DNA from 4 places in the Arthrobacter sp. TmtSoilC48 genome. Region 1 is predicted to be linked to each of the others. Evidence: riboswitches for the same ligand, from Rfam matches in the RefSeq annotation. Region 1 holds a riboswitch; each other region holds the start of a gene.

Evidence for each region. A riboswitch is a leader RNA that binds a small molecule or an ion and turns the genes downstream of it on or off. The one in region 1 is predicted to bind S-adenosylmethionine.
Region 2: it holds a riboswitch for S-adenosylmethionine, as region 1 does, so the genes downstream of both, AC6I97_RS10135 (aminotransferase class V-fold PLP-dependent enzyme) here and AC6I97_RS05150 (DUF1737 domain-containing protein) in region 1, are expected to answer to the same signal.
Region 3: it holds a riboswitch for S-adenosylmethionine, as region 1 does, so the genes downstream of both, metX (homoserine O-acetyltransferase MetX) here and AC6I97_RS05150 (DUF1737 domain-containing protein) in region 1, are expected to answer to the same signal.
Region 4: it holds a riboswitch for S-adenosylmethionine, as region 1 does, so the genes downstream of both, AC6I97_RS19235 (hypothetical protein) here and AC6I97_RS05150 (DUF1737 domain-containing protein) in region 1, are expected to answer to the same signal.

What each region holds. Positions count from the first base shown of each region.
Region 1 covers NZ_AP046049.1:1,073,522-1,080,867, forward strand. Annotated here, with positions in the region: gene AC6I97_RS05125 (UDP-N-acetylglucosamine 1-carboxyvinyltransferase) at 1-990, shown strand, start outside; gene AC6I97_RS05130 (glutamate--cysteine ligase 2) at 1,099-2,313, shown strand; gene AC6I97_RS05135 (hypothetical protein) at 2,310-2,906, opposite strand; gene AC6I97_RS05140 (O-succinylhomoserine sulfhydrylase) at 2,917-4,125, opposite strand; gene AC6I97_RS05145 (rhodanese-like domain-containing protein) at 4,126-4,536, opposite strand; gene AC6I97_RS05150 (DUF1737 domain-containing protein) at 4,533-4,799, opposite strand; SAM riboswitch class IV at 4,814-4,925, opposite strand; gene AC6I97_RS05155 (NtaA/DmoA family FMN-dependent monooxygenase) at 5,092-6,420, shown strand; gene AC6I97_RS05160 (aromatic amino acid ammonia-lyase) at 6,423-7,346, shown strand, end outside.
Region 2 covers NZ_AP046049.1:2,146,450-2,153,795, reverse strand. Annotated here, with positions in the region: gene aroA (3-phosphoshikimate 1-carboxyvinyltransferase) at 1-43, shown strand, start outside; gene rsgA (ribosome small subunit-dependent GTPase A) at 46-1,161, shown strand; gene hisN (histidinol-phosphatase) at 1,216-2,028, shown strand; SAM riboswitch class IV at 2,210-2,323, shown strand; gene AC6I97_RS10135 (aminotransferase class V-fold PLP-dependent enzyme) at 2,355-3,764, shown strand; gene AC6I97_RS10130 (class I SAM-dependent methyltransferase) at 3,868-4,689, shown strand; gene AC6I97_RS10125 (metal-dependent transcriptional regulator) at 4,699-5,412, shown strand; gene AC6I97_RS10120 (MFS transporter) at 5,431-6,885, opposite strand; gene AC6I97_RS10115 (hypothetical protein) at 6,974-7,303, shown strand; gene AC6I97_RS10110 (S1C family serine protease) at 7,328-7,346, opposite strand, start outside.
Region 3 covers NZ_AP046049.1:3,668,763-3,676,108, reverse strand. Annotated here, with positions in the region: gene AC6I97_RS17065 (class II fructose-bisphosphate aldolase) at 1-554, shown strand, start outside; gene AC6I97_RS17060 (DeoR/GlpR family DNA-binding transcription regulator) at 578-1,369, shown strand; gene AC6I97_RS17055 (histidine phosphatase family protein) at 1,411-2,067, opposite strand; gene AC6I97_RS17050 (CPBP family intramembrane glutamic endopeptidase) at 2,180-2,947, shown strand; gene AC6I97_RS17045 (VOC family protein) at 3,125-3,763, opposite strand; gene AC6I97_RS17040 (bifunctional o-acetylhomoserine/o-acetylserine sulfhydrylase) at 3,951-5,306, shown strand; SAM riboswitch class IV at 5,458-5,572, shown strand; gene metX (homoserine O-acetyltransferase MetX) at 5,587-6,708, shown strand; gene AC6I97_RS17030 (hypothetical protein) at 6,715-7,116, opposite strand; gene AC6I97_RS17025 (winged helix DNA-binding domain-containing protein) at 7,160-7,346, opposite strand, start outside.
Region 4 covers NZ_AP046049.1:4,172,656-4,180,001, forward strand. Annotated here, with positions in the region: gene speB (agmatinase) at 1-590, opposite strand, end outside; gene AC6I97_RS19220 (APC family permease) at 823-2,796, shown strand; gene AC6I97_RS19225 (helix-turn-helix domain-containing protein) at 2,831-3,406, opposite strand; gene AC6I97_RS19230 (sodium:solute symporter family protein) at 3,672-5,213, shown strand; SAM riboswitch class IV at 5,376-5,495, shown strand; gene AC6I97_RS19235 (hypothetical protein) at 5,511-5,810, shown strand; gene AC6I97_RS19240 (hypothetical protein) at 5,820-6,014, opposite strand; gene AC6I97_RS19245 (VIT1/CCC1 transporter family protein) at 6,293-7,346, shown strand, end outside.

The DNA.
Region 1 (7,346 bases):
GCCGAGTACCTGCTTCCCTATGCCGGTGGATGCGACCTCGGCACGCGCACCGTTGAACCCCACATGCAGGCATTGCGCCAGTTCGGGCTGACGGTGGGGGCAAAGTCCGGCTTCTACTCCGTGGTGGCACCCCCTGCCGATGGGCACGACCGTTCCTTCGTCCTCTCCGAACGTGGCGACACCGTCACCGAGAACGCGATCATGGCTGCCGCGCACCGCGAGGGCACCACCGTGATCCGCAACGCGAGCCCTAATTACATGGTCCAGGATCTTTGCTTCTACCTGCAGGGCTTGGGCGTGACCATCGAGGGCGTCGGGACCACGACTTTGAAGATCACTGGCCGGTCAGCCATAGACGTGGAGATCGAATACTTCCCGTCCGAGGATCCCATCGAAGCCATGAGCCTCATCACCGCGGGCATCGTCACGAACTCCGAGGTCACCATCCGCCGGGTTCCCATCGAGTTCATGGAAATCGAGCTCGCCACCCTGGAACAAATGGGCCAGAAGCTGGAAATCTCAGGTGAATACACGGCCCGCAACGGCCGGACGCGTTTGGTGGATGTCACCACCAAGCCTTCTGAGCTCCACGCGCCACAGGACAAGATCCACCCCATGCCGTTCCCGGGGCTCAACATCGACAACCTGCCCTTCTTCGCAGTGATTGCAGGCAATGCCGAGGGCCAGACGATGATCCACGACTGGGTCTACGAGAACCGCGCCATCTATCTGACGGAGCTCAACAAGCTGGGCGCCCAAGTGCAGCTCCTGGACCCGCACCGGATCTACGTCAACGGACCCACCAAGTGGCGCGCTGCGGAGATCGGCTGCCCGCCGGCCCTGCGTCCGGCAGCGTGCCTGCTCCTGGCCATGTTGGCTGCCCGTGGAACGTCCGAGCTTCGCAACATTTACGTGATTGAACGCGGCTACGAGGACCTGGCCGAGCGACTGAACACCATTGGCGCCAAGGTGGAGTACTTCCAGGACTAGGCCCTCCTGCAACGCGGGGTCACTTAGAGCCCATTTAGGGCCCTGACATGGGCCGTAAGTGACCCCGCGTTGCTGTAACCCGGATGCCGCATGAAGCACAATGGTGCCATGCGGACTTTCGGGGTGGAGGAAGAGCTACTCATCGTCGATCCTGTGACGGGCGAGCCCCTGGCCCTCGCGGATGCTCTGCTCGCAGGGCCGGAAGCGGCGCTTGAAAGCGGGATGGGGCTCAGCCACGAACTGAAACTGGAGCAGATCGAAACCCAGACCCGGCCGTGCCATACCTACACCGAGCTCCTCCAGCAGATCCGGCGTGGACGTGCCATGGCCGATGACGCCGCCAGGAAGCACAACGCCCGGGTGGCCGCGATTGCCACCTCGCCACTGGCCAAGAACACCCATACCACCCCGGATCCCCGCTTCGCCGTGATGCTTGAGCGCTTCGGGTTGACGGCCCACGAGCAACTGACCTGCGGTTTCCATGTGCATACCGCTGTGGAGTCCCCTGAAGAGGGCGTGGTGGTCCTCGACCACATCCGCGACAAACTTGCTGTCTTGACGGCCATCAGCGCCAATTCCCCCTACTGGCGTGGGTTGCCCACGGGTTTCGAGAGCTATCGGATCCAGGCCTGGAACCGGTGGCCAACGTCCGGGCCTTCTGCCGTTTTTGGTTCGTTGACTGCCTACCGGCGCATGGTCCAGCGCCTCCTGGACACGGGGGTTCTCCTTGATGAGGGCATGATCTACTTCGACGCGCGCATCTCCCGCAACCATCCCACTGTGGAAGTCAGGGTGGCTGACGTCTGCCTCCGTTCGGAGGACGCAGCCTTGATTGCGGTGCTTGTGAGGGCATTGGTTGAGACTGCTTCCCTGGAAATGCTCGACGGCGTTGAGCCCGCCTCGGTTCCGACTGCCCTGCTCCGGATGGCGAGTTGGCAAGCGAGCAATTCCGGACTTCGGGGAGACCTCCTGGACTTTGGCGACTTCCGTCCCCAGCCGGCAGCGGACGTGGTCTGGGCTTTGGTGGATTACCTGAGCCCGGTCCTGGATGACCAAGGTGAACTGGAGTTGGTGAAGGCCGGAATCGCGGACGTTCTTGAGCGCGGGAACGGGGCCCGGGAGCAACGCGAAGCAGCAGAGCGTTTCAACAACCGGCAGCATGACGCCCGGAATCCGCCAGGGAGTCCGCCGAGCAGGGAGGCCTTGGGGGCGGTGGTTGGGCATGCGGTGAAGGCGACGATTCGTGGTGCTGCCGCAGATGCACGTAAGGACCCGGCCCCCAACCTGACGGCGCCCATCCTGACGAGGGTCCGCAGGCCTTAGGCTACTGCGGAGTCAGTCCCGTCCCACGTCATCAAGTAAGCCCCCGCCAAGCCCTCGACGAGGTAGAACACGAACGGCGGGATGTCCTTCTTCGCCACAAGGATGGCGCCGTATATGGGCGCGCTGGCTGCGGCCGTGACTCCGATCCACCGTTTGGTGGGCAAGGAAAGAAGGCTTCCGCCGAGCGCAGCCAGGGCAAGAACGTGGAGCCCGGAATAGGCAAGGAAGGGCGCATTCGATCCACGGCCGTAGGCAAAGCGTTCCAGATCCGCGGCCCGGCGGGACAAACTGGAGACAAAGAGCGGAGCACCTGCCAGTAAAGCTGCCGCGGCTGCAACAGCCCAACGCTTCGCCTGTCCGCGCGGAAGACGACGGGCAAAGGCTGCGTATCCCACCGGCACCGCGACTGTTCCGGCAGCAGCGAGGTGCTGGCCGATCACCCAGCCACGCTGGCCGGCCTCAAGCATACGAAGACGTTCAGCGGCATCAGGGGTGATGTAGACACGCGATACAGGCGAGATCCCTGCAAACCACACCGCCGTACCGGCAACGATGACTGCTCCGGCACGGCGATGGGGGTGGTTCCCGCTCATGGCAGCAAGGTTAGACCTGTTTGAGGGCCTTCTCCAGATCCAGAATGAGATCGTCCACGTCTTCCAGGCCAACGGACAAACGGACCACGCCGTCGCTCAGCCCAATGGCCGCACGCCCTTCGGGCCCCATGGCCCGGTGGGTAGTGGTGGCCGGGTGCGTGATGAGGGACTTGGAGTCGCCCAGGTTGTTGGAGATGTCGATGACGCGCAGACCGTCCAGCAATGCAAACGCGGCATCCTTGGCCGAACGCCCGGAGGAGGGCAGCAACTCGAAGGTCAGCACGGTACCGCCGGCCTTCATTTGCTTGGCTGCCAGCTCGTACTGAGGGTGCGATTTCAGCAAGGGGTACTTGACCCAGTTGATGGCAGGCTGCTGCTCGAGCCATTCCGCGATTTTCAAAGCAGACGCCGAGCTGTGGTTCACCCGCAGGCCGATCGTCTCCAGGCCCTTGGTCAACACCCAGGCATTGAAGGCGGAGAGTGAAGGTCCGGTGTGCCGCATCAACTGCTTGACCGGGCCATCGATGAATGCCTTGGTGCCCAGGATTGCGCCGCCGAGGACACGCCCCTGGCCATCGATGTGCTTGGTTCCGGAGTACACAATGACGTCCGCGCCCAGGTCACCGCAACGCTGGAGCAAGGGTGTGGCAAAGACGTTGTCGACGACGACGGTCGCTCCCGCAGCATGCGCCAGCTCGCTGACGGCGGCGATGTCCACGATTTCCTGCATGGGGTTCGAGGGCGACTCGAAGAACACGGCGGTGGTCGGTTCGGAGAGGGCAGCCCGCCACTGGTCGAGGTCGGGACCGTCGACGAACACGGTCTCCACGCCCCAGCGCGGCAGGATCTCGTTGAGGATTACGAAGCACGAGCCGAACAGGGAACGGGCGGCAACCACGCGATCACCGGCAGCCAGGAGGGCACCCAAGGCGGTGAACACCGCGGACATGCCTGACGCCGTCGCGAAGCATGCCTCGGTTCCTTCGAGCAACCGCAACCGTTCCTGGAACGTGGCTACAGAGGGGTTGCCGTAGCGGGAGTAAACGAAGCGTTCGTCCTCGCCGGTGAAGGCGCGTTCGGCGGCGGCAGCGGATTCGTAGACGAAGCCGGAGTTCAGGAAAACGGGTTCGGACGTCTCCTGGAAGTTGGTACGGTCAAGGCCGCCGCGTACTGCCTGGGTGTCAGGGCTCCAGCTGGCGGCATCGGGATTGAAAGTCACTTAGTCGTTCCCCAGGTTGGTTGGCAGGCCGCGGTTCTTCCAGCCGTTGATGGTCCGTTCGCCGTAGCGGTCCGGGTCGCCTTCGAAGCCCTCAAGCACGTTGTAGGCGGTGAACCCGGCCTGCGTCGCGGCGATGGCGGCCGAGATGGAGCGCTGGCCTGAGCGGCAGATGAAAACGAGTTCCACGCCCTCACCCTCGGGTGCCTGCTGCTGCAGGTCCTCGATGAAGCGGGAGTTGGGAATGCCACCGGCGAGGTTCCACTGAATGAACAGGGGATCATTCTCTGTGGCTTTGGTGTCCGGGATGCCGATGTGGGCCCACTCGGCCTCGGTGCGGACGTCTACCAGGATTGCGCCTTCTTCAAGCTTGGCCCACGCGTCCTGCGGGGTCAGGTCACCTGCGTAACTCATGCGTGTCCCTCGAATGCTTCTTCGTCGTCGTCGTTCTCCAACTGGTCAACAGCATTCGCGACGGCGGCGTCTGCGTTGGCGATGGCAGCGGGCAGGACGACCGCCTGCGCCACGATGACATCCGTGCCATTGAACGTGGCTGCCGGGCTGCCGTGGAGCACGTAGCCGTCGGCGAGGGCCGTGGTGATCCGCTCGCAGAATTCACGGGTATCCGGACCTGTAATCAGGCGGTAGGAGAGTTTTTCTTCAGTGGTTTCAGGCATTGGCTGGTGCTCCTCAGTCACGCTTGCAGTTCGAAGTGTCGATACGCCGAGTAGTCACCTGAGGCACCCCGCCGGAGAGAGGGTTGCCGACCAGCAAGTCAGGGCTTGGCGCTGGTGCTCATTACTCAAGAAAAACGTAACATCCCGCGGCGGCGGCCCGCACTTGCAAGCGGTTACGCGGTCGTCATGTTGCGTAACCGGCCGGTGCTGGAGTAGCAGCCCAAATGTGACGCCCCGGGAGCATAATTGACGCAGTACGACCCCCTGTAACTTCGCAAGAAATCAGGTCGCGGTGAACGGACAAGGCAGCTCTACACTCAAGCCCATGCTGCATTTTGGATGGTTCGTGGGCCACGGTTTTGGTGTCCAGGGATGGGGAACTCCCGGCTACAGCCTGGGCTACGACTGGAAGAAGCCTGCCCTGTATCAAGACGCCGTCCGCGCGTTTGAGCAATCCGGCCTTGACCTCTTCATCATCGAGGACTCCCTTACTGTTCCCGATACCTATGGCGGCACTGCCGAGGTCTCGCTGGCACACGCCTCCTTTGCGCCCAAACATGATCCCTTGGCCCTGGTGCCGTACCTCCTGTCCGCAACCGAGCACCTTGGAATCGTCCCGACGGTCAGCGCATCGTTCTATCCGCCTTTCACTGCGGCCCGCCTCCTGGCCACGCTGCAGCATTTCTCCGAGGGGCAGTTGGGATGGAACGTTGTCACCTCCGGCAGCGACCTCGCAGCGCAGAATTACGGTTTGGACCAGCAGATTGAACACGACCTTCGATATGAGAAGGCGGAGGAATTCGTCGACGTCGTCCGCAGGCTTTGGCGGAGCTGGGAACCGGACGCCGTCCTTGAGGACGTTGAGGCCGGCGTATTCGCCGACCACACCAAAGTGCACCCTATTAACCACCAGGGTGACTTCTTCAAGGTCCGCGGTCCCCTCAACACCGCACCTCTGCCGGAGGAGCCCGTACTGGTGCAGGCCGGCGCTTCTCCCCGCGGCAAAGCGTTCGCGGGTGGGCATGCAGACGTGGCGATCGCCTTGGCCCGTGGCGTTGACGGCATGAAGGCCTACCGGGATTCCATCCGTGCCGAGGCTGCCAAGGCGGGCAGGAACCCCGACGACGTCAAGGTACTTTTCGTGCTAAAGCCCACCGTGGTTGGTTCATCGGCCGAGGCCGGGGAGTTGCGTGCGCAGCGCCGGGAGCTAACCCAGCGTGATATCGACAGCCAGCTCAATTCGATCTCCTACCTGTCCGTGATCGACTTCAAGCAATTCGACCTTGATGCGCCGTTGCCCGAATTGAGCACCAACAGCAACCAAGGCACGTTGGAGCACTTCGCCAAGGCGGCACCTCCGGGGTCTACCCTGCGCCAGATCCTTCAGGCACGCAGCGGTGGCGCCGGTGATTCGATCATCGGCACGGTTGGTGAAATCTCGGATTATCTCGAGGAGACCGGCGAGGCTGTGGGTGGCGACGGCTTCCTCTTCTCCGGCTTCGTGGACCCCGTCACCGTGCACGGCGTCTTGGACAAGCTCACTCCCGAACTGCGCCGCCGTGGCCTGTTGAGGAAGAGTTACGGCGACGGTGGCTTCCGCCAGAACCTTCTGGACTTCTGACGATGTCCTCCGAGCCCCGGACCCTGTTGATCGGCACATCGCCGGTGGACCCTGAGCGCGTAGCGCAGGCTGCCTTGGATCCGGCGTTTCACGTGAAACTCAACCATGATGCGTTGTCTTTGATCGGCCGCTCACGCGAAGTGCTGGAGCGCGCTGCGACCTCAGGGCAGAGAATCTACGGCCTGAACACCCTCCTCGGATCCGGACGGGATACGGCCGTGGAGGAGAAATCGGTTCTTGCCTATCAAATCCAAGTAGTCAGATACCACAACAGCGGCGTGGGCGCGCATCTGGACCGGCCCTCCGCCCGCGCTGTGATCCTCGCCCGGCTCATCGGCTTCAGCCGCGGCGGCTCCGGCGTGCAGCCGGAGACAGCCCGGTTCTATGCGGAACTGCTCAACCGTGGGGTTCTTCCCGCCATCCCGCGCGAAGGCTCAGTCGGCTCCTCGGACCTCACCCAGCTGGCCGCCGTCGCCGCCGTCGCCATCGGTGAAGGTGAAGCGATCGACGCGAACGGCACCCTGGTACCCGGGGCGAAAGCGCTCGCCGACGCCGGTCTTCAGCCGCTGCGGCTCGCGCCCGGTGAGGCCCTGGCCCTGGTCAGCGCAAACGCCTACTCGGTGGGGGCCGGCACCCTCGCCTTGGTGCGCCTGCAACAGCTGGCGGAACTCGCCGACGTCGCGCTTTCCCTCTCGCTTGAAGCCATTGCAAGGTACGACGGCGGCGGGAACCTCAGCCCGTTTTCGCCTGCTATCCAAGCGGGCAAGGCGGTGGACGGGCAGAAGGACTCGGCGGCAGCCGTCCGTTACCTTTTGCGCGGCGGATGGTTGGAGGACGTTCGTCCCGAAGTCTCGGTGCAGGACGCTTTGTCATTCCGTTCTGCGCCCCAGACGCATGGCGCTTTTCGCTCCCTGGTTTCACAACTC
Region 2 (7,346 bases), 1.1 Mb from region 1:
CACGGGCGAGGACGAAACCGTCACCAGTGAGGCCAGCAACTGACCATGGGCCGCGACGCACGCTCCTGGGACGAATCCGACGTCCGGATCCGTCCGAACAAAAAAGGATCAAGGCCCCGCACCAAAGACCGCCCCAGTCATGATGACGCGGTCATTGGCCGGATCATCACGGTGGACCGCGGGCGCTACACCGCCATCGTTGGAGAAGACTCCTCCGATGAACGTATTATCATCGCTGCACGCGCGCGTGAACTGCGACGAAACCCCGTCGTCCCCGGCGATTTCGTCGCCTTGGTGGGGGATGTATCGGGAGAGCCGGATACCCTCGCGCGGCTGGTCCGCATAGAGGAGCGCAAGACGCTGCTGCGGCGCAGCGCTGATGATACCGACCCCATCGAAAGAGTGGTGGTGGCCAACGCAGACCAACTTGTGGTGGTGGTCGCCGCGGCCAATCCGGAGCCCCGGACGGGCTTTATTGACCGTGCTTTGGTTGCAGCCTACGACGCCGGGATCGAGCCGCTGCTGCTTGTCACCAAAGCAGATGTCAAGGATCCTGCGGAGCTGTTATCCAACTATCTCAGCCTGGACTTTCCGATCATCATCAGCCGTACGGCAGATGATGAAGCGTCCGGTATTGACGCCCGCTCCGACGACGGACTGTCCGCGAGGCTGGACAGCCGCGCCGTTGCCGAATTGCGGGCACACCTTGATGGAAAAGTGACTGTCATGCTGGGCCATTCGGGCGTCGGGAAGTCCACCATGGTCAATGCCCTGACGGGAGCCGAACGGGCTACCGGTGGTGTCAACGCCGTCACCGGGCGGGGCCGGCACACGTCGTCCTCGGCGTTGGCCCTGAAGCTGGCAGACGCCCCACCGGGTAGCTGGATCATCGATACCCCCGGTATCCGCTCCTTCGGACTGGCGCACGTGGACCCCGACCGCATCCTGCATTCCTTCCCCGACCTGGAACCGGGCACAGAAGCTTGTGAACGCGGTTGCAAGCACGATGCCGGCGCCATCAATTGCGGACTTGATGCCTGGGTGAACGAGGGACACGCGGGTCCTTCCGGAGTGGCCCGTTTGTCTTCGCTCCGGCGGCTGCTGGGCGCGGACCCGCGTATGGAAGCGAAAGAGACCAAGGAATTGGGTACGGTCAACTAAGTGTCGGCGCAAGGCGATCCAACTGCAGGGAACGTTTCACGATAGTTTGGTGGCATGACCCAACCCGTTTCCAGCTACAACGACGACCTGCGACTGGCCCACGTGCTGGCGGATTCCGTGGACGCCCAAACCATGGACCGCTTCAAGGCCTTGGATCTGCAGGTCGAGACCAAGCCTGACCTCACGCCCGTGACGGATGCCGACAAGGCTGCGGAAGAAGCCATCCGCGGCCAATTGTCACGCTCGCGCCCCCGTGACGCCGTCCTCGGCGAGGAGTTCGGCAGCAGCGGCCACGGCTCCCGGCGTTGGATCATCGACCCCATCGACGGCACCAAGAACTTTGTTCGGGGCGTTCCCGTGTGGGCTACCCTGATCGCGCTCGTTGACGAAGGCGAGCCCGTCGTTGGAGTTGTCAGCGCCCCGGCGCTGGGCAAGCGTTGGTGGGCAGCAAAGGACATGGGCGCCTACATGGGCCGCTCCCTGGCATCAGCCACCCGGCTCAGGGTGTCCAACGTTTCGCGGTTGGCCGATGCTTCAATGTCATATTCCAGCCTCTCCGGCTGGAAGGAACGCGGCAATCTGGACGAGTTCCTGGGGTTGACGGAAGACATCTGGCGCACGCGCGCCTATGGCGACTTTTGGTCCTATTGCCTGGTAGCCGAGGGGGCTGTTGACATCGCCTGCGAGCCAGAGCTGAATCTTTACGACATGGCAGCACTGGTTCCCATCGTGACGGAAGCCGGCGGCCGCTTCACCTCATTGGAAGGCGAGGACGGCCCCTTCGGCGGCAACGCCCTGGCCACCAACTCCATCCTCCATTCGGAGGTCCTCAAGCGGCTAAACCCCGCATTGGATGACCTCCTCTGACCCGGCGGACCAACAGGCCAACCGGCTGAGCATAGAATTTTCGACGGCGGAAGCCTCCTTTTCGGGGCATCCGCCGTCTTTTCTTCGCCCAAAACCGGGATTCCGGACCCTTCGTAACAATCTGCTTAACAAAGCGAAGCGACTTTGGAGCAGGCCAGATGCGTGGCCTAACCTCTTTACAGGTCACGAGTGCCAGCGCTAAACCCCGGTTTGCTGGCCGGCAACCCTCCATTCGCGGTGGGGTGCCCCGGGTGACGACCTGGCCGGTCCGGAACGGATACGGCAAGCGCGGATCCCCATAGGGGGTCCCTCTTGAGTGAGGTCCCATGAGCACTGCTACGTTCAACTCCACCGTTCTGCCGTCCCTTGCGGTCGAAGAAGCAGCGCACGAAGCCGCTGCGGGCAGGCCCCTGGCCGCCGTCACAGGCGCGGAGCTGCAAGCTCCCCTGATCCAGGGTGGCCACGTCCGCTACGCCAACCTCGACTACGGAGCATCCGCTCCCGCGTTGACCATCGTTTCTGCGTATCTCAACGAGATCCTCCCCTACTACGCCAGTGTCCACCGCGGCGCGGGCTACGCTTCCCAGATCAGCACCTCGGTCTACGAGAACTCCCGCGACATCGTCCGTGAATTCGTCGGCGGCCGTCCGGATGATTCCGTCATCTTCACCCGGAACACCACGGACTCGCTGAACCTGCTGGCGGGCTGCCTCCCGCAACTCGACGGAAAGCCAACGGGCGAGGTCCTTTACCTGGACATCGAGCACCATGCCAATCTCCTTCCCTGGCAGGGCGTCCCCCACCGCAGTGTCGTAGCTGCTTCGACACTGACCGCTACCTTGGCCAAGCTCCGCGAGGAACTCAGCCAAGGCGGCGTATCTCTGCTGGCGGTCACCGGTGCCTCGAACGTGACCGGTGAAATCCTGCCGATCGCCGAACTCGCATCACTTGCACACGAATACGGTGCCAGGATTGTGGTGGACGCCGCGCAGCTTGCCCCCCACCGCCGCATCAACATCGCCGCCGCAGACGTCGACTACATCGTGTTCTCCGGCCATAAGCTCTACGCTCCGTTCGGCGCCGGCGTCGTTGTGGGCCGTCCCGACTGGCTCGACGCCGGTACTCCCCACCTTGCTGGCGGAGGCGCTGTTCGTGAGGCGCGCCTGGACTCGGTCAGCTGGGCCTCAGGTCCCGCCCGCCACGAGGGCGGCTCCCCCAATGTCCTGGGTGCGGCAACGTTGGCCCGCGCGACGCAGGTGCTCGCCGGCTTGGATCAGGATGCCTGGCATGCCCATGAAGCTGGAATCCGCTCCTACCTCGTACAGGGACTTGAAGCAATCGACGGCGTGACGGTCCACCGGATCTTCAGCGACTCCGAGGACACCATCGGCGTGGTCAATTTCTCGGTGGAAGGATTCGACGCCGGACTGGTCGCCGCCTACCTCGCCGCCGAACACGGTGTAGGACTTCGTGACGGCCGCTTCTGCGCCCATCCCCTCCTCAAGCGGCTGGGCCTCCCATCCGGCTCACTGCGAGCCAGCTTCGGCGTGGGCTCCCGCCTGGAGGATGCCACGCGGCTGCTGGCTGGTATCGAGGAACTCAAGCGCACGGGTCTCGGCTGGGACTATGTAGTGGACGAAGGCCGCTGGGTGCCGGCAAACGACCACCGCAGCTACCCGGAATGGGCGCCAAACACGCCGGGCACCGCAGGGGCTGCACCCTGCACTATTGACTGACACAGCACTATTGACTGAAACAGCACGGTTGCTGATGTACACGTACTGTGCGGTAAATTCGTAGGGTAACCGGCGTTCGCGGTAAAGGAGTCTGTGCGTGGCCGTGCCTTCCCGTAGTGTTTCCGGCGGAAGTGTTTCCGGCAGCGCTGCCAGGCCAGGTGGTCCCAAGCTGCATGCCACGCGCCGCCACGAACTGGGCCAGAGCTTCCAGGACGGCGGCGAACACTACGATCGAGTTCGGCCCGGCTATCCCACAGACTCAGTGGTTTGGCTTCTTCCTCCTGGAGCGAAGTCCGCCGCGGATATTGGTGCAGGCACAGGAAAATTCACGGCACTGCTCGTGGAACGCGGCCTGCAGGTGGCCGCCGTCGATCCTTCCACAGACATGCTGGAGCAACTTCGAAAGTCCTATCCCTGCGTTCAGGCGTTGGAGGGTACGGCCGAGGCAACAGGGTTGGCGGACTCAGTATTCGACGTCGTCAGCGTTGCCCAGGCCTGGCACTGGTGTGACCCGCTCAAGGCCAGCACGGAGATCGCCCGCATCCTTCGCCCCCACGGAGTTCTTGGCCTGGTATGGAACCAACTGGACACCTCTGTGCCCTGGGTCCATCGGCTATCACGCATCATGCACGCCGGAGATGTGCACAAGCCCGGCTTCCGGCCAGTTATCGGACCGGAATTCACGGACTTGGAGAGCCATCTCACCAGCTGGGAGGACGCCGTGTCTCCGGAGGACATCATGGAGCTCACGAAATCGCGCAGCTACTACCTCCGCGCCAATGAAGCCACCCGCGCAAAGGTCATGGGCAACCTGGCGTGGTACCTCTACGATCATCTCGGCCATGCCCCTGGCCAACGACTGGGATTGCCGTACGTGACGACTACCTGGCGGGCCCGCAAGATCCACGGCGCCCCGCCACGGTAGGCTTGGTGTGTGAAGACCAGTACGCCCTCCTCCTCTATCGAGGACTACGTCAAGGTCATCTACTCCTATACGGAGTGGCAGGACAAACCAATTACGTCCTCGCAGCTTGCCCTGCGGCTTGGCGTTGCCAATTCCTCGGTGTCTGAAATGGTCCGCAAGCTCAAGGACCAGGGCTTGGTGGACCACCAACCCTACAGCGCCATCAGGCTGACTCCGGAGGGCATGCGGCTGGCGCTGTCCATGGTCCGGCGCCACCGCCTCATTGAGACATACCTCGTGGACGAACTCGGTTACAGCTGGGATGAAGTCCACGATGAAGCTGAGATGTTGGAACACGCGGTGTCCGATACGTTCATCGAGCGCATGGCCGCCAAGCTTGGCCACCCCCTGCGGGATCCTCACGGTGACCCCATTCCCTCGGCTGACGGATCCGTGGAGCTCCCTCATGCGTACCGCATGATCGAGTTGGACGAAGGCCACTCAGGCCGCATCACGCGGATCAGCGACGAAAATCCTGATCTTCTTCGGTATCTCGCGTCGGAAGAGATTACCTTGGACGCTCCTGTTGAGGTGGTGGGACGCAAACCATTCGGCGGAGCCTTGGTGGTTCGGATCGGCAGCGGAGCCCAACGGCGCGAATTCGATCTCGCGGATGAAGTTACAGCGGCACTTTGGGTCCAAAGCGCCGAAGTCCACGAAGGCTGCGTGCTTCCCGCGCGCTGACCCGATGCGCTGCCTGGGCTAGCTACGCTGGCTGGCCGAGCCGCCGTCGTCGGACGCAGTATCCGTGTCGCTGTCAACGGTAGCTGCCGCTTCGGGCTGTGGGTTGCGGATCCCGACGGCGGACGCCACCGCCCCGATGACGAACAATGCCGCCGTGACAATCAAGGCATTGTACAAACCTTGCCGTGTGAACACCGGACCAACGATCAGGCCGGCAAAGGCAATGCAGATGAGGCCTGCAATACGGGCCACGGCGTTGTTGACGGCCGAACCAATCCCGGCCTCTTCCTGGGGCACCGCGCCCAGAATCGCTGCGGTGAGTGGCGCGACGAGAGTGGTGAGTCCCACGCCAAAGACGATCTGCCCCGGAAGCACCTGGGTCCAGTAGTTCAGTGGCTCCTGGACGGAGAGGGACATCAGAAAGCCCACAGCGCATAGCAGCGGCCCCACGGTCATGAACCATCGCGGACCATATTTTCCTGCCAGCCCACCGAAGTAGGACGCCGTCAGCATCAGGATGACGGTCGCCGGGAGCAAAGCAATTCCCGCGATGGTAGCCCCCATCCCTCCAACCTGCTGGAGATAGATGCCCAGGACGAAGAATCCCAGCGATATCCCACCGTAAATCGCGAGCGTGGCAAGGTTGCCCCACCCAAAGTTCCTTATGGCAAAGAGCCTCAACGGCAACATGGGCTCCCTGGTCCTCGCCTCGTGGACCAGGAACAACACCATCGCCGCCACACCGGCCAGGAGCGGCAGCCACACCTGGACGCTCGTCCATCCCATCCGGCCCTGTTCTATGAAGGCGTAGACGGGACCACCTAGTCCGATCATGGCCAGGACAGCGCCGAGGTAGTCGATTCCCTTGCTCTTGTCCCTGGCCACGTCCGACGCCCGAAGCCCCGCGAGCAGAGGCCAAATCGCGACGGCGGGAATGACGTTGATGAAGAAGATCACACGCCATGACAACATGTCCACCGAGACGCCGCCAATGAGCGGACCGACGATTGCGGCAGCACTCGTCCAGCCCGACCATTGGCCAATCGCTTTGGACTGGGAAGGTCCTGAGAAGGACGTAATGATCATGGCCAACGAACTGGGCACGAGGAGCGCGCCGGCAATCCCTTGAAGTGCGCGGGACACCACCAGGACTTCCCCGTTCCAGGCCAGGCCGCACATCACCGACGTCAGGGCAAAGCCCGCCAGCCCCCATTCGAGGATCCGTGCCCGGCCAAAGTGGTCCGATAGTGAACCAGCCACGAGGATGAGCGCCCCGAGGGTCAATAGATAGGCATCCACCACCCATTGCTGGATGACCAAGCCACCGCCAAGTTCACGTCCAATGGCCGGGAGGGCCAAGTTGACCACGAAACCATCCAGGATGGCGATAAAAGAAGCCACAATTGCCACAATGAGCACCCGTTTTTGAAGCGGCGTTCTCGGCAGCAAAGCCACAGCATCCGTCATGTGCACAGCCTACGCGGCATTCCTCCAGGACGAAGTCCCGTATCGTTAAACAGTGATTAGTAGACGTGACGCAGCATTGGCCCTAGATATCTCCATGGAAATGGCCCAGCGCCACGGCATCCCTTCACGGCTCTCAGAAGCGGAACTACGGAGTCTCCAGGACAATCCTCCGGCCTGGCTGATCCAGTCACGTGCCAACCGCACGGGCAAACGGCCTGTTTGGGTCCACCTGACCTGCGCAGTGTGTGGGTATTCAGAAGCGGTGCGGCCCAAGAAGTGGTGGCCCGATTTCTCGTTCGTCTTTTGCGGGCACCATAAGAACAGTGAACTGCCGGAACTGTTCCTGGGTGACGTGCGCAGCGAATATGAAGGCGTCGGCAGCCGCTTTGTTGGCGTGGTGGACGTCCGCGAGGACCAGGCCTAGCATCGCCTCATTGTTGCTGGCTCGTCATTGCTGGCTCATCTCC
Region 3 (7,346 bases), 2.6 Mb from region 1:
ACCTGGGCTTTGGCTCCGTGATGTTCGACGGCGCGCACTTGCCCTACGAATGGAACGTCGAAGTCACACAACGGGTAGCCCGTTACGCCCACGAGCGAGGCGTTTACGTGGAGGCCGAACTCGGCAAAGTGGGAGGCAAGGACGGCGCCCATGCACCCGGTGTCCGTACCGACCCCGCGGAGGCGCAGGCGTTTGTTGAAGCAACGGGTGTAGATGCGCTCGCCGTCGCCGTTGGATCCTCCCACGCCATGACCGAACGCAGCGCTGCATTGGACCTGCACTTGATCACGCGGCTGAAGTCTGCGGTCGGAAAACCACTGGTCCTGCACGGCTCTTCAGGCGTCACAGACGACATGCTCGTAGCCGCAATCGGGGCAGGTATGACTAAGATCAACGTATCCACACATTTGAACGGGTTCTTCACCCGTGCCGTCCGTGAGTACCTCGATGCCAACCCCGCAGTGGTGGATTCCCGGAAGTACATCAAGGCCGGCCGGGACGCACTGGCGCTGGAATCCGCACGTATGCTCACGCTGTTCGCCAAAGCGAAATAGCCAGACCCCGCGAAAGGCTCGTCATGACCCGCACCGATCGGCTGACCGCCATCCTTGACCTCCTGGCCGAATCCGGCCATGTGGAAGTCGAGGACATCGTGACGCGGCTTGGCGTGTCACCGGCCACGGCACGCCGGGACCTGGACAGCCTTGCGAAACAACGCCTGCTGAGCCGTACCCGCGGTGGCGCCACCACCGGATCCGTTGCATACGATCTCCCGGGCCGCTATAACCGTGACGACCACGCCCTGGCCAAGCAGGAGATCGCCCAGGCGGCATCGGCCCTGATCCGCCCCGGAGCCGTGATCGGCTTGAGCGGGGGAACCACCAACACGGCGCTGGCGCAGCTGTTGTCCACCCGTGAGGACCTCAACGCACCGTCCAACAGGCCCACCCTCACGGTGGTGACCAACGCGATCAACATTGCCTCGCAGCTCGCCGTTCGTCCGAACATCAAGATCATGGTTACCGGGGGCATCCTGAATCCGCGTTCCTACGAGCTCGTGGGGCCCTACACCGACGTGATCATGCAGAAGGTTGCCCTGGACATTGCGTTCATCGGGGTCAACGGTGTTGACCCGGACCTCGGCCCCACGATCACCGATGAAGGCGAAGCAATGGTGAACACCGTCATGGCGCGCCGGGCCACCGAATCCTACGTGGTGGCTGACTCCTCGAAAGTAGGCCGCCGCTCCTTTGCGGCCATGGCAGGGTATGACTTCCGGCACCTCATCACGGACGCCGGGATCAGCGCTGAAGATAAGGCCGCGTTTGAAGCCAAGGGCACGGAAGTTATCGTCGCACCTGCCAACTAACCGGTCCTGCAACCCACCGTTCCCGCAACTAACCGTTCCCGCTAGAAACGCATTCTCGGCGCGTGAAGCACTGAATCGTCAACATCCCGTGGCACCCACTGGCTGAACGGTTTGTCCAGGCTGTACTGGCCGTCGTCGGTCCTTACCAACGTTCGGAGTTCGGCATTGTCCGGGTTGTTCAGCGATTCGAAATACTCAACAGTCCAGTGGAACCAGCGCATGCAGAACAGCCTCATGGTCAGACCGTGGGTGACCATGAGGGTATTTGGGGCATACGTCGGCTTTTCCCAATGGCGGTAAAGGGTCTCCATGAATGAGGACACGCGGTCGTAGACGTCCGAGCCTGACTCGCCTTCGCGGAACCTGTAGAAGAAGTGGCCGTAAAGGTTGCGCAACTCCTTCTGGTCCTCGATCTCCCCGGCAATCTGAAAATTGGCCCAGTCCTGCTCACGCAGCCTAGGTTCTTCGATGACGCGCTCGATCAGCGGTCCCAGGTCCAACGCCTCAAGAGTCTGGTATGCCCGCAAATAGGGGGACACATAAACGCAGACCTGCTCGCCGTCGAGCTTCTGCCGGAGGGCCTCACCAGCTATCCGCGCCTGTTCAATTCCACGTTCGGTCAGCGGAATGCGGTAGTCCGGCACACGGTTGTAGATTGACGTGTCGGCATTGGCGGCGGACTGGCCGTGCCGGATCATGAAGATTCTCCCTGGGGCACTCATCCCACCAAGCATAGGGTCTGCCTACGGATGGAGCGGGAACGTGCACAGTTCACGGCAAAGTGGCAGGAACTGCAGGCAAGATAGGTACATGCTCCTTGCTTCCCGCCGCCGCCTGCGCGCCGAAGTACTTATCGTACTGGGCCTGTCTTTGGGCCAATCAGCTGTGTATTCCGTGGTGCAGCTCCTGGACAAGATGACGCGGGCGCCGCTGTCCGAGGCAACCTCCACTCTTAACAGGTCCCAAAGCACCCGCGAGTACTTCGACCTCACGTATCAACTACTGGACATTGTCTTCGCTTTGGTGCCGGTGGTCCTGGTGTTCTATTTCCTGTCATCGCATGCCCAGGGTGGGCGGGAAGGCGCAAGTGGCTTTGCCCGGCTGGGGTTCAACTTCGCACGCCCCGGCAAGGACCTTTTGCACGGATTGGGACTCGCAGCAGTCATTGGCATCCCGTCACTTGGCTTGTACGCGGCCGGCCGTGCCCTGGGTATCACCACCGCCATTGTGCCCAGCGGCCTGGAGGCTTACTGGTGGACAGTGCCTGTGTTGATTCTCTCCGCGATTCGCCACGCGATCGTTGAGGAAGTGATCGTCGTGGGATACCTCATGGACCGTTTCGGAAAATTCGGTTGGAGCACGCCGCTGGCCATTGTCGTGAGCGCGGCCCTTCGCGGCAGCTACCACTTGTATCAAGGCTTCGGGCCGTTCATCGGCAACTTCGCCATGGGCTTGGTCTTCGCCGGGATCTATACCAAGACGAAGCGGGTGATGCCTTTGGTCATTGCGCATGCGCTGCTGGACATCGTCGCGTTCGTTGGCTTCAGCCTCTTCGGCAAGGCGATAGGCCTGGGCTAGACAGCCTTGAAGCCAGGGGACCCTTAAAGCCAGGGGACCCTTAAAGAGAAATCCGGCCGCCATCGGTGGGTGACGTCGTTGGCACCCGCTGATGGCGGCCGAAGCTTGACCGGACACACTGGACCTGTGACCCAACATGCTGGACTGGAGGGGACCAGGCCCCAGGGAAGGTGTGCGTCAGATAGTGACGGCGCCGGATGCGGTTTCGAAAGTGACGGACATGATGCCAGGCGTACCGTGCGGGGCCATCCACTGGACAGCGACGTCCTCAAGCGGCTTCTCGACGGGCTCGCCCAGCCATTCGGTAACGCGCTCCGCCGAGCCTGCAATGGTGAGGCTGGACATCTTGACGTCACTCTCATAGACCTTGGACGGGTGCAGTGAGGGATCGCCCTCCCACTTGAGCAGGTAAGGCACCTGGGGATCGGCGATCAAGCCGAGAATGCCGATCTGCTGCCATACGAGTTCGCGGCCATCCGGGAACTTGCGGTTGCCCGGAACTGCGGACCGGCCGAGGCGTTCCTCGAAGGGGGCGAGGTCGTCAACGGCGACGCACCAGCCCATCCAACCGCCGCCAGCCGCCGAGCGTGCGCGGACTGCCTGGCCAAAGGGTGCCTTGTCGGAAGCAGGGTGGTCCAGGACCTCTACGACTTCCAGGTATTTGTTATCCGCCAAGGGAATGATCATGTTCCGGGTACCGAAGCGCGGGTGCACTCCGCCCCGGACTGCGTCCACTCCCAGAGCTGCGGAAATTCGTTCGGTGGTGGCCAAAAGGCCATCTCGTTCACAAGCGTAAGAGACGTGATCCATGCGCATGGCTTCATCTTGGCACTTTGTGATCGGGGTCTCAGCTAAGGGAAGCCTTACTAACATGGGATGTTATTGTGCGCCGCTGGAACGCTTCACGCCGGGTCGCGTAAAGACTGAAAAATACTGCCTTCGTCACAATGCTGTCCAAGTACCCGGGCGCTTCCTAGACTGGCCCCAGCCCACGCCTACAGCGATCAACGGCAAACCCGCGCGCCACGAAGAGGAGAACCCAATGTCCCAAGGATGGTCTTTCGAAACCCGCCAGATCCACGCAGGGCAGGAGCCCGACGCTGCCACGGGGGCGCGGTCGCTTCCGATCTACCAGACCACGTCCTTCGTTTTCCCGAGCGCAGAGAGCGCAGCCAACCGCTTTGCACTGGCCGAGCTCGCCCCGATCTACACGCGTATCGGCAACCCAACACAAGACGCCGTGGAGCAGCGGATCGCCAGCCTCGAAGGCGGGCTGGGCGCGTTGCTCCTTAGCTCAGGACAGGCCGCGGAAACCTTCGCTATCCTGAACATTGCCGAGGCCGGAGACCATGTCGTCGCGAGCCCCAGCCTCTACGGTGGCACCTACAACCTGCTGGCGCACACTCTGAAGAAGTTCGGCATCTCCGTGACGTTCGTGGAGGATCCGGACAACCTGGACCAGTGGCGGGACGCCGTGCAGCCCAACACCAAGCTGTTCTTCGGCGAGGTTGTGTCCAATCCGCGCCAGGACGTCCTGGACATCGAGGGTGTTTCACGCGCCGCGCACGAGGCTGGCGTGCCGCTCATCGTGGATAACACGCTCTCAACCCCCTACCTCATCCGTCCCATCGAGTGGGGTGCGGACATCGTGGTGCACTCGGCTACCAAGTATCTGGGCGGCCACGGCGCGGCGATCGCCGGCGTGATCGTGGACTCCGGAAACTTTGATTTCGGCAAGGACCCGGAGCGCTTCCCCGGATTCAATACTCCGGACCCCAGCTACAACGGACTCGTTTACGCCCGGGACCTTGGCAAGGATGGCGCGCTCGGAGCCAACCTCTCCTACATTCTCAAGGCGCGCGTGCAGTTGCTGCGCGATCTGGGTTCGGCGGTTTCCCCGTTCAACGCCTTCCTCATCGCCCAGGGCCTGGAAACCCTGAGCCTGCGCGTCGAGCGTCACGTCTCGAACGCCACCAAAGTGGCTGAATGGCTGGAAGCCCATGACGACGTCGAATCGGTTGCCTTCGCGGGCCTGCCGTCCAGCCCTTGGTACGACCGCGGCCGTAAGTACGGGCCGAGGGGTACCGGTGCAGTGGTGGCATTCAACATCAAGGGTGGCGTCGAGGCCGGCAAGCGATTCGTCGACGGCCTGGAGTTGCACTCCCATGTTGCCAACATCGGTGACGTCCGCTCGCTGGTTATCCACCCGGCGTCGACTACCCACAGCCAGCTCACGGTCGAACAGCAGCTGGTTGCGGGCGTGAATCCAGGCCTCGTCCGCCTCTCTGTGGGAATAGAGCACGTGGACGACATTATTGCTGATCTGGAGGCCGGTTTCCGGGCTGCCAAAGGCGCTTAATCGCGCTGCTGGGAGAGCGGCCGCCCGCCGTCGAAAATTCGCCGGGCGGCCCTTCGCGGTGCGTGTTCCTGAACGAAGCGGCGCCAAACCGTCACACAGCTGTCACATTCTTCGCCAAGACAGCGGTATTTTTCCTAGACTCTACGTATTAGGTCATGAGTGCCAGCGACAGCCCCGGCTTGCTGGCCGGCAACCCTCCTCCGCGGTGGGGTGCCCCGGGTGAAGACCTGGCCTGTCGCACGCAAGGCGGCAGGCAAGCGCGAGGTTAGGTGTCAAAGGAATGACCATTACTGCTACAGCACCCCCCAAACCGGGCAAAGAAGACGGGACGGTCAAGTACGCCGGCGTAGGTTCGCTGGAACTTGAAGCCGGCGGTTTTCTCCCGGATGTTGTGCTTGCCTACGAAACCTGGGGGCAGTTGAATGCGGATGCGTCCAACGCAGTCCTGGTTCAGCACGCACTGACGGGCAGCACGCATGTGGCCCGCGGTGCAACTGATGAGGAAGGCTGGTGGGAGCAACTCGTTGGTCCCGGCGCGACGATCGACACCAACCGGTTCTTCGTTATCTCCATCAACATTGTGGGCGGCTGTTACGGTAGCACGGGCCCATCGTCAGAGGCGCCGGACGGACGGCCCTGGGGATCCCGCTTCCCGCTGATCACGTTGCGCGACAGCACGGTGGCTGAAGCCCGGCTCGCTGATGCTTTGGGGATCAAGGCATGGCACGCAGTCCTTGGCGGTTCCATGGGTGGGGCGCGGGCACTTGAGTGGGCGGTCACCTTCCCTGAGCGTGTTCAGCGGTGCGCGGTTATTTCTGTGGGCGCCTACAGCACAGCCGAGCAAATCGCTTTCGCCCAGTCGCAGACGCTCGCCATCCGCCAGGACCCGAACTTCAACAACGGCGATTACTACGGTGGACCAACTCCTGAGGCAGGCCTTGCCCTGGCCCGACGGATAGCGCACATCACGTACCGGTCAGCGCTGGAGCTTGATGTCCGCTTCGGCCGGGAAGCCCAGCACCAGGAGACGCCCCTGGCCGCTGCGGTCCTGGGGGAGCGTGGCCGCTACCAGGTGGAAAGCTACCTCGATCACCAAGGCACCAAGCTGGTGCGCCGGTTCGATGCGAACAGTTACATCGCCATCACCGAGGCGCTGATGTCCCACGACATCAGACGGGGCCGGGGCACCTTGAAGGAAGCCTTGGCCGCGGCCACTGCTGAATTCTTTGTGGCAGCCGTCGATTCCGACCGCCTCTATTTTCCGGCCCAGTCAGTGGAACTGGCGCAAAACCTGCCAGGCAATGTGCCTGTCCACGTGATCGAGGCCCCCATCGGCCACGATGGCTTCCTCACCGAAATCGGGCAACTATCGAAGCAGCTTCGCGAGGCCTTCTTCGCCTAAGCCGGCTCAGCCGTTCATGATGTCGCCGCGCTGCTTCATGTAATCCTCCATGGCAATTTCGCCGTTGCTGAACTTGAGGTCCAGTTCGGCCAGCTTGCGCGCGCGGAAGCCTTGCTGCTCAGAGCCGCTGTGGCTCGGAAACGTAGGTGAAGAAGCGTTCGACGCCGGTCCTGGCGGCGGTGGGGCATCGGCAGGGCGGATGGTGGTGGGCTGCGTGGGATAGCCCGGATAATTCGGCTGCGGGTAACCCGGTCCCGGAAGATTCTGCGGGGGATAGCCGGGGCCCGGATAATTCGGGCCCGGGAAATTGCGGTCCTGGAGCCGCCGCGCCCGGGACTTGTTGTACATGCGTATCCCCATGGGAATCAGCCACGAGCAGACGATGATCCAGAAGATCAGATTGTTCACGGTGCAGGCCTCCTAGGTCTTAACCCAGCTTAGTCCCGCAGTTTCACACCAGCTTTGTCTCCATGCCCAGGAACTTCCCGTAGCGTTCCACTTCTGCCTCCAAGGCTTGTTGTTCGGCTGTTGTGAGTGGCCTGTTCATTCTGATGTCGAGTTCGCAGATCCCATCCGAGAAGCTGTGGCGCCACCATCCGGTCAACCTGCCATCCAGCAACACCACGTGAATTGGAGCA
Region 4 (7,346 bases), 3.1 Mb from region 1:
CCGCGGGTACCCACGTGGCTGATGGCCTCCGTGTCCAGGATGCCTTCTTCCACTGCGCGGCGGAACGGCGTACCGTGCGTGTATTCCGCACCGAAGTAGGTGTCCCAGGTGTCCAGGTGTGCGTCGAAGTGGAGCATGGCCACTGGCTCACCGGCTCGCTCCGCTGCTGCCCTCAGGAGCGGAAGGGCGATGGTGTGGTCGCCACCCAGGGTGACCAGCTTGCTCCCGCTGGCCGTAAGGTCAAGCGCGTTCTGCTGAATGGTCTCAATGGCCTCGTTGATGTTGAACGGGTTCACCGCCATGTCGCCGGCATCCGCCACCTGGATGTTCTCGAAGGGGCTGACATCCCAGGCAGGGTTGTACGGGCGCAGCAGGCGGCTGGCCTCACGCACATGGTTCGCGCCGAAGCGGGCGCCGGGGCGGTAGGAAACACCGGAGTCAAAGGGCACGCCGACAACGGTGACGTCAGCCTTGGAGACCTGGTCCAGGCGGGGCAGGCGGGCGTAGGTGGCAGCACCGGCGTAGCGCGGGATGCGGGACGAATCGATGGGACCAAGGTTCCCGTTGGCCTCAATACGGAGCTCTTCCAAAATGCGCCACTCCTTAGTGGATAGGTCGAGATGAATCAGTAACTGTGACACCCATCATACACTCAAAGTTTCCTAATAAGCATCATATGTTTACAAGTTTCCTTCACGGTCCGGGCCCTATGAGATGCCGGTCACATCCGGCGTAAAGATTCCATAAAAACCGGGGTCCAGGCGCAGAATGCGGCCATACGCTCCTTTGCGTGAGCAGCACCGTGCTGCCCGGAAGGACAACGTGACCACCCTGACGAGGCCGCCAGCCGACCCTGCCGACCGGCACAAAAAGGCATTCCACCTCAAATCATGGCTGCTTGAAGGAATGCCGGATACCTCGGGCAAGCGGCAGGGTCCCCACGGAAAGCCTGCGGAAGCCCACAAACCGCAAGCTTGGTGGAAGGTCATGTGCCTGACAGGCCTGGACTACTTCTCAACGCTGGGCTATCAGCCTGCCATCGCGGCCCTGGCTGCGGGATTACTGTCGCCATTGGCAACGCTGCTGCTGGTCTTCGTCACCTTGGCTGGCGCACTGCCTGTATACCGTCGAGTCGCCAGGGAAAGTCCTCGCGGCGAGGGTTCCATTGCCATGCTCGAGCGTCTGCTCCCCCGGTGGGGTGGCAAGTTGTTCGTCCTGGCACTCCTCGGCTTTGCGGCCACGGATTTCATGATCACCATCACGCTCTCCGCCGCCGACGCCACCGCCCACCTCATTGAGAACCCGTTCGCTCCACACTTCCTGGAAGGCCAGCAGGTTGTCATCACCCTGGCCCTGATTGCAGGACTGGGCATCGTCTTCCTGCGCGGATTCAAGGAAGCCATCAACGTGGCCGTCGTCCTGGTCGCCGCCTTCCTGGCACTGAACCTTGTGGTCGTCATCGTTTCCATCAGCCATGTCTTCACCGAGTCCCGGGTCATCTCAGACTGGTGGACCGCACTGAACACATCCCACGGTGATCCCATCCTGATGATTGCCCTTGCACTGCTGGTTTTCCCGCGGCTGGCCCTTGGCCTCTCAGGGTTCGAGACCGGCGTCGCAGTCATGCCGCAGATCAAGGGAGATCCTTCCGATACTGAAGCCAAGCCGGCGGGACGGATCAAGGGCGCCCACAAGCTCCTGACCACCGCCGCCATCATCATGAGTTCGTTCCTCATAACGTCCAGCTTCACCACCGTCATGCTGATCCCGGCAGCTGAATTCGAACCCGGCGGCAAGGCTGATGGCCGTGCCCTGGCTTTCCTCGCCCACAAGTTCCTGGGCGACGGATTTGGCACGGTGTACGACGTCAGTACCATCGCTATTCTTTGGTTTGCCGGAGCCTCGGCCATGGCGGGCCTCCTAAACCTGGTCCCCAGGTACCTGCCGCGCTACGGCATGGCTCCAGCGTGGGTCCGCGCATTGCGCCCACTCGTCCTGGTCTTCACAGTCATCGCCTTCATCGTGACGATTATTTTCCAAGCCGACGTCAACGCCCAGGGTGGCGCCTATGCCACGGGTGTACTCGTCCTGATCACGTCCGCCTCCATCGCCGTGACCCTGTCCGCCCGGAGAAAGAAACAACGGGCACAGTTCATCGGCTTCGGAGTGGTTTCCCTGGTCTTCATCTACACAACCGTGGTCAACTCGATCGAGCGCCCGGACGGCCTGAAGATCGCCGCGCTGTTCATTCTGGGCATCATGGTGGTGAGCTTCATCTCCAGGATCCGGCGTGCCTTTGAGCTCCGTGCCACGCATATCAAAATGGACCAGACTGCACTCGAATTCACTGCAAACAACGCAGACGGCCCTGTTCGGATCATCGCCCATGAACCAAAGCACCTGAGCGCCGGACGGTACCGGGAGAAGCTCCAACACGCGCAGCAGGCCAACCACCTGCCGCTGGATTGCGATGCGGTATTCATCGAGATCATTGTTGACGACAGCTCGGACTTCGAGCAGGAGCTCCAGGTTGTGGGCAAGAAACGGCACGGCTTCAAGATCCTGGAAGTACACAGCAACAACGTGCCCAACACCCTTGCCGCTGTCCTGCTGCACATCCGCGACGTTACGGGTTTCATGCCGCACATTTACTTCCGCTGGACCGAGGGCAACCCCATCTCCAACCTCAGCAGGTTCCTTTTCTTTGGCGAGGGCGAGATCGCGCCGGTGACCCGCGAGGTACTGCGTGAGGCTGAGCCCGACATCACCCGGCGCCCCTGGGTCCACGTGGGCTGACCCCGCCGCAGCACCCCGCAGGAGCGGGCAAGAGCTACTTACTGGCTGCGGGCACCAGAATCCAGAGGACCTCGACGGTTTCGTCCGTGGGATTGACCCAGGTGTGGGGTTCCCTGCCCGGGAAGGAGAGGGTGTCCCCTTCTTCGAGGTCGTACTCCTCGTTGGTCAGGATGAGCTTGATGCGTCCCTTCACCACGTGAAGGACGTCAACGTCACAGTCCACGGCGTAGAGCTCGTTCTCACCACGGCCCCGTGGCTCGATGGTGGCCTGAAGGATCTGCAGGCGCCGCTCCGAACGGGCCGTTAACAAACGCTCCACAATGCCCTGGCCGCCCAGCGAAATCCGGGGACCGTCGTCGCGCCTGGTCAGGTGCGTTTCGGGAGCGGCAAACAGGTCTCCTACCGACACGGACAGGACCTGGCAAAGGGTTACAAGTGAAGCGACCGACGGTGACGTCAGATCCCTCTCGACACGGCTGAGGAAGCCCTTGGTCAAACCAGTTGCGTCCGCCACTTGCTCAATGGTGAGGCGCTGCGCCTGGCGGGCTGCGCGGATTCTGGAACCAATGGCAACGGGAACGTTGCTTGGTTCAACGGGGAGAGCCTTCATTCACGAACCTTTCAGGCCTGTCATTCGGCCCTGTCATTGCAGCAATAGTAGCGGGACCAGGGGCCGCTGGAGCCCTCAACAGCCCGAGGATGACCAAAGCCCCTTGACTGTTACTCCCATCACAACATATCCTCATAGGCAACAAGTGTTGTCTGTGAGGCACAACACGATCCCCAATCTCCCATCACCAGCACGGAGACTTCGACGCTTCCCAGGCGTATCGTCGAAAACCCAACCTCCGTGCACCAGCTCCAAGGAGCCACTCATGGACTCATCGTTCATAAACATCGCCATTGTGGTGGTGTACCTGCTTGCCATGCTTGCATTCGGCTGGTGGGGCAAGTCCCGCACCAAGAACAACAGCGACTTCCTGGTGGCCGGCCGCCGCCTTGGACCTTTCCTTTACACCGGCACCATGGCCGCAGTTGTCCTCGGTGGGGCATCCACCGTCGGCGGCGTCGGCCTGGGCTACAAGTTCGGCATCTCAGGTATGTGGCTGGTAGTCGCAATCGGCGCCGGCGTGCTCCTCCTGAGCTTGCTCTTCGCCGGCACTATCCAGCGCCTGAAGATCTACACGGTCTCCCAAATGCTGAGCCTTCGCTACGGCAGCAAGGCCACGCAGACCTCCGGAATCGTCATGCTGGCCTACACCCTCATGCTTTGTGCCACATCCACCGGCGCATACGCCACCATCTTTGTGGTCCTCTTCGACTGGGAACGCTGGATGGCGATCGCCGTCGGCGGTGCAATTGTGCTTGTTTACTCGACCATCGGTGGCATGTGGTCCATCACCTTGGCCGACCAGGTCCAGTTCATCATCAAGACCGTAGGCATCTTCTTCCTGATGCTCCCGTTCGTCATGAACGCGGCCGGAGGACTGGACGGCATCCGTGAGCGTGTCGATGCGAGCTTCTTCCAGATCGACGGAATCGGCGTCCAGACGATCATCACCTACTTCGTCGTGTACACACTCGGACTCCTGATCGGCCAGGACATCTGGCAGCGCGTCTTCACGGCCAAGACTCCCAAGGTTGCACGCTGGGGTGGAGCGACCGCCGGCGTTTACTGCATCCTCTACGGTGTGGCCGGTGCATTGATCGGCCTGGCCGCCCGCGTAGCACTGCCCAATATCGATGTCGCCAACCTCGGCAAGGACGTGGTCTACGCCGAAGTGGCAACCCACATCCTGCCCATCGGCATCGGCGGCCTGGTCATGGCCGCAGCTGTTGCAGCCATGATGTCCACCGCTTCGGGTGCCCTGATTGCCGCCGCCACGGTGGCCCGCGCAGATGTTGTTCCGTTCGTGGCCAGCTGGTTCGGCAAGACCATCAACACGGACGACACCGAAAACCCCGAGCACGACGTCAAGGCCAACCGTTACTGGGTTCTTGGCCTGGGCATCGTCGCGGTGCTGATCTCCATGGCCGCGCAGGACGTGGTTGTTGCCCTCACCATTGCTTACGACATCCTTGTGGGCGGCCTCCTCGTCGCGATTCTTGGCGGCCTGGTGTGGAAGCGCGGCACTGGTATCGCTGCTGCATGGTCCATGGCAGTGGGCTCGGTATTGACGTTGGCCTTGTTGATTCTGTTCGCCACTGGAGTCATTCCAAGCGTCGATGGCGTCTACGCCAACGAGCCCATCTACTACGGCCTCGCGGCCTCGTTCGTCGCCTACGTGGTGATTTCCCTCCTCACGCCGCCCACCGAACCCGAAGTCCGGGCCGCTTGGGAAAAGCGCGTGGCCGGAGCGGTATCTGACGAATTGCCCTTGGAAGCCCACCCCGTCAGCAGCCACAACGCCAGCTAACGGCCCAGGGCCGCAAGGCATCAGATAAGAACTGAACAAAGCAATGTTCGACGGCGGCGCCGCCCCTTCCCGGGGCAGCGCCGCCGTTGCGCTGTGCGGGGGCGAGCGGATCCGAGGGCCACACTTCTCCCGGACAGCACTCCTCCAGTACAGTGGTCCCAGCTTCAAGAGAGGTGGCGCCAAGCTCCGACTGGCCACACACCAACCCCATGTTCACGGGTGGTTCGGATGAGGAAGCGGCCCGCCCCGGACCAGAGACAACCGAGCGGGCAAGAGCACTCCCCAAAGGAGCAGTCCTTGCCGTACCAAGGCGTTACCACCCCAAGCCAAAGCAGCCCCACCAAAACCGAAGCGCCCACTGTTCCGGTGATTCCCGGCGTCGACCTTGTCCTTGGGACGGTGACGCTGTTCCTGAACGGTGGCCTGGCCCGGTTCCGGCACCCCGAAGCGCGCCTGTTGGCGCATGCCCTTGCCCAGGCTGTGCGTCCATCGCGGTGGTGTGAATCGTCGAGGACGTTGACGGTGACTGTTGCAGCGCTCGGGCGTCCGGCGGGACTGGAGCGGCATTTCACCTTCGGTGAAGATGGCCCTGCCTAAGAAACGGTCCTAGAATTCCTCGTCTTCTTCCCCGCGGAATTCTTCGGTTTCATCCAGGGGGACAACCCGCTCGTCGTCATCCGGGACGTCGATTTCCTCCACCCAGGGTTCGTCGACTTCCTGGTCATCGCTGTAATCGTAGGCGGGATCCGACTCGATGGTCTCCCGTTCGGGGTGGTTGGCGTGCGGTTCGGTGGTGTCCATGCTGCAACCTCCGTCTGGTGGGCTGGCAAGCAGCCTGCTGACCGAGTGCGGGGAGGGCCCCCGCCCCTGTCCTTCCATCTGAGCACTGTGCCTGAAGAGGGTCAAGGCAACGGCCCACATGGACCCAGGGAAAGGCTCCAGGCAGAGGATTGCAGCTTCGAAAATTAAGGCATGCCGAACATTCCAGCTAAGGAATACCGGCCAAAAATCCCCGCCAATAAGCGGTACAGTGGGCGTGCAATGGGGCCGCAACTACCCCACCCAGCACAGGAGAAAAAGTGCAGAAGCACCAGGAATCCCACGGTTCGTCGAGCCCCGCTCCGGACCCCGCCCCCGGATCCGGAACACCGTCCCAACCAGCCCGGCCCACACCGGCGGACATCAGGCGCTGGCGTCAATACCTGGCCGACGAGCGTGCCGAAGCCGCCGTCTACCGGGAACTCGCCCAGCGTCGTGACGGCGAAGAACGGCAGATCCTGCTCGCCCTGGCCGAGGCCGAGGGAAGGCACGAGGCACACTGGCTCAAGCTCTTGGGAGAACACGCCGGAATGCCGAAGGGAGCTTCCACCCGCAGCCAGCTGCTGGGCTTCCTGGCCCGGCACTTTGGTTCCGTGTTCGTCCTCGCGTTGGCGCAGCGCGCGGAAGGCCGCTCCCCCTACGGAGCCGAACCTGCCGCGACTCCAGCCATGGTTGCCGACGAACAAATCCACGAAGAAGTTGTCAGGGGCCTTGCCACGCGTGGCCGCAACAGGCTCTCCGGTACCTTCCGTGCCGCTGTTTTTGGCGCCAACGATGGCCTGGTGAGCAACCTTTCACTGGTTATGGGTATGGCAGCAACCGGCGTTCCCAGCCCGGTGGTCCTCATGAGTGGCGTGGCCGGTTTGCTGGCCGGCGCCCTGTCCATGGGTGCTGGCGAGTACGTTTCGGTCCGCTCGCAACGGGAGTTGCTCAGCGCCACGCTGCCCACGCAGGCAACCCTCACAGCCGCCCCTTCTTTGGACATCGAGCACAACGAGCTTGTGCTGGTGTACTTGGCCCGCGGCATGACCCGTGAGGCAGCCGAGCACCGTGCCGCCGAACGCATGGGACTCTTCAGCTGCGACTGCGATCCCAGCCTCTCCTTGCAACCGGAGAAGGAGCAACCCGCTGACAACCACGAAACCGTGGGGTCTGCCTGGGGCGCTGCGATGTCCAGCTTCTGCTTCTTCGCCTCGGGTGCGGTCGTGCCCATCCTTCCGTTTATTTTCGGCATCACGGGTGTGGCGGCACTGATAGTAGCCGGTGTGCTGGTGGGGATCGCGCTCCTGGCGACCGGCGCCGTCGTCGGGCTGT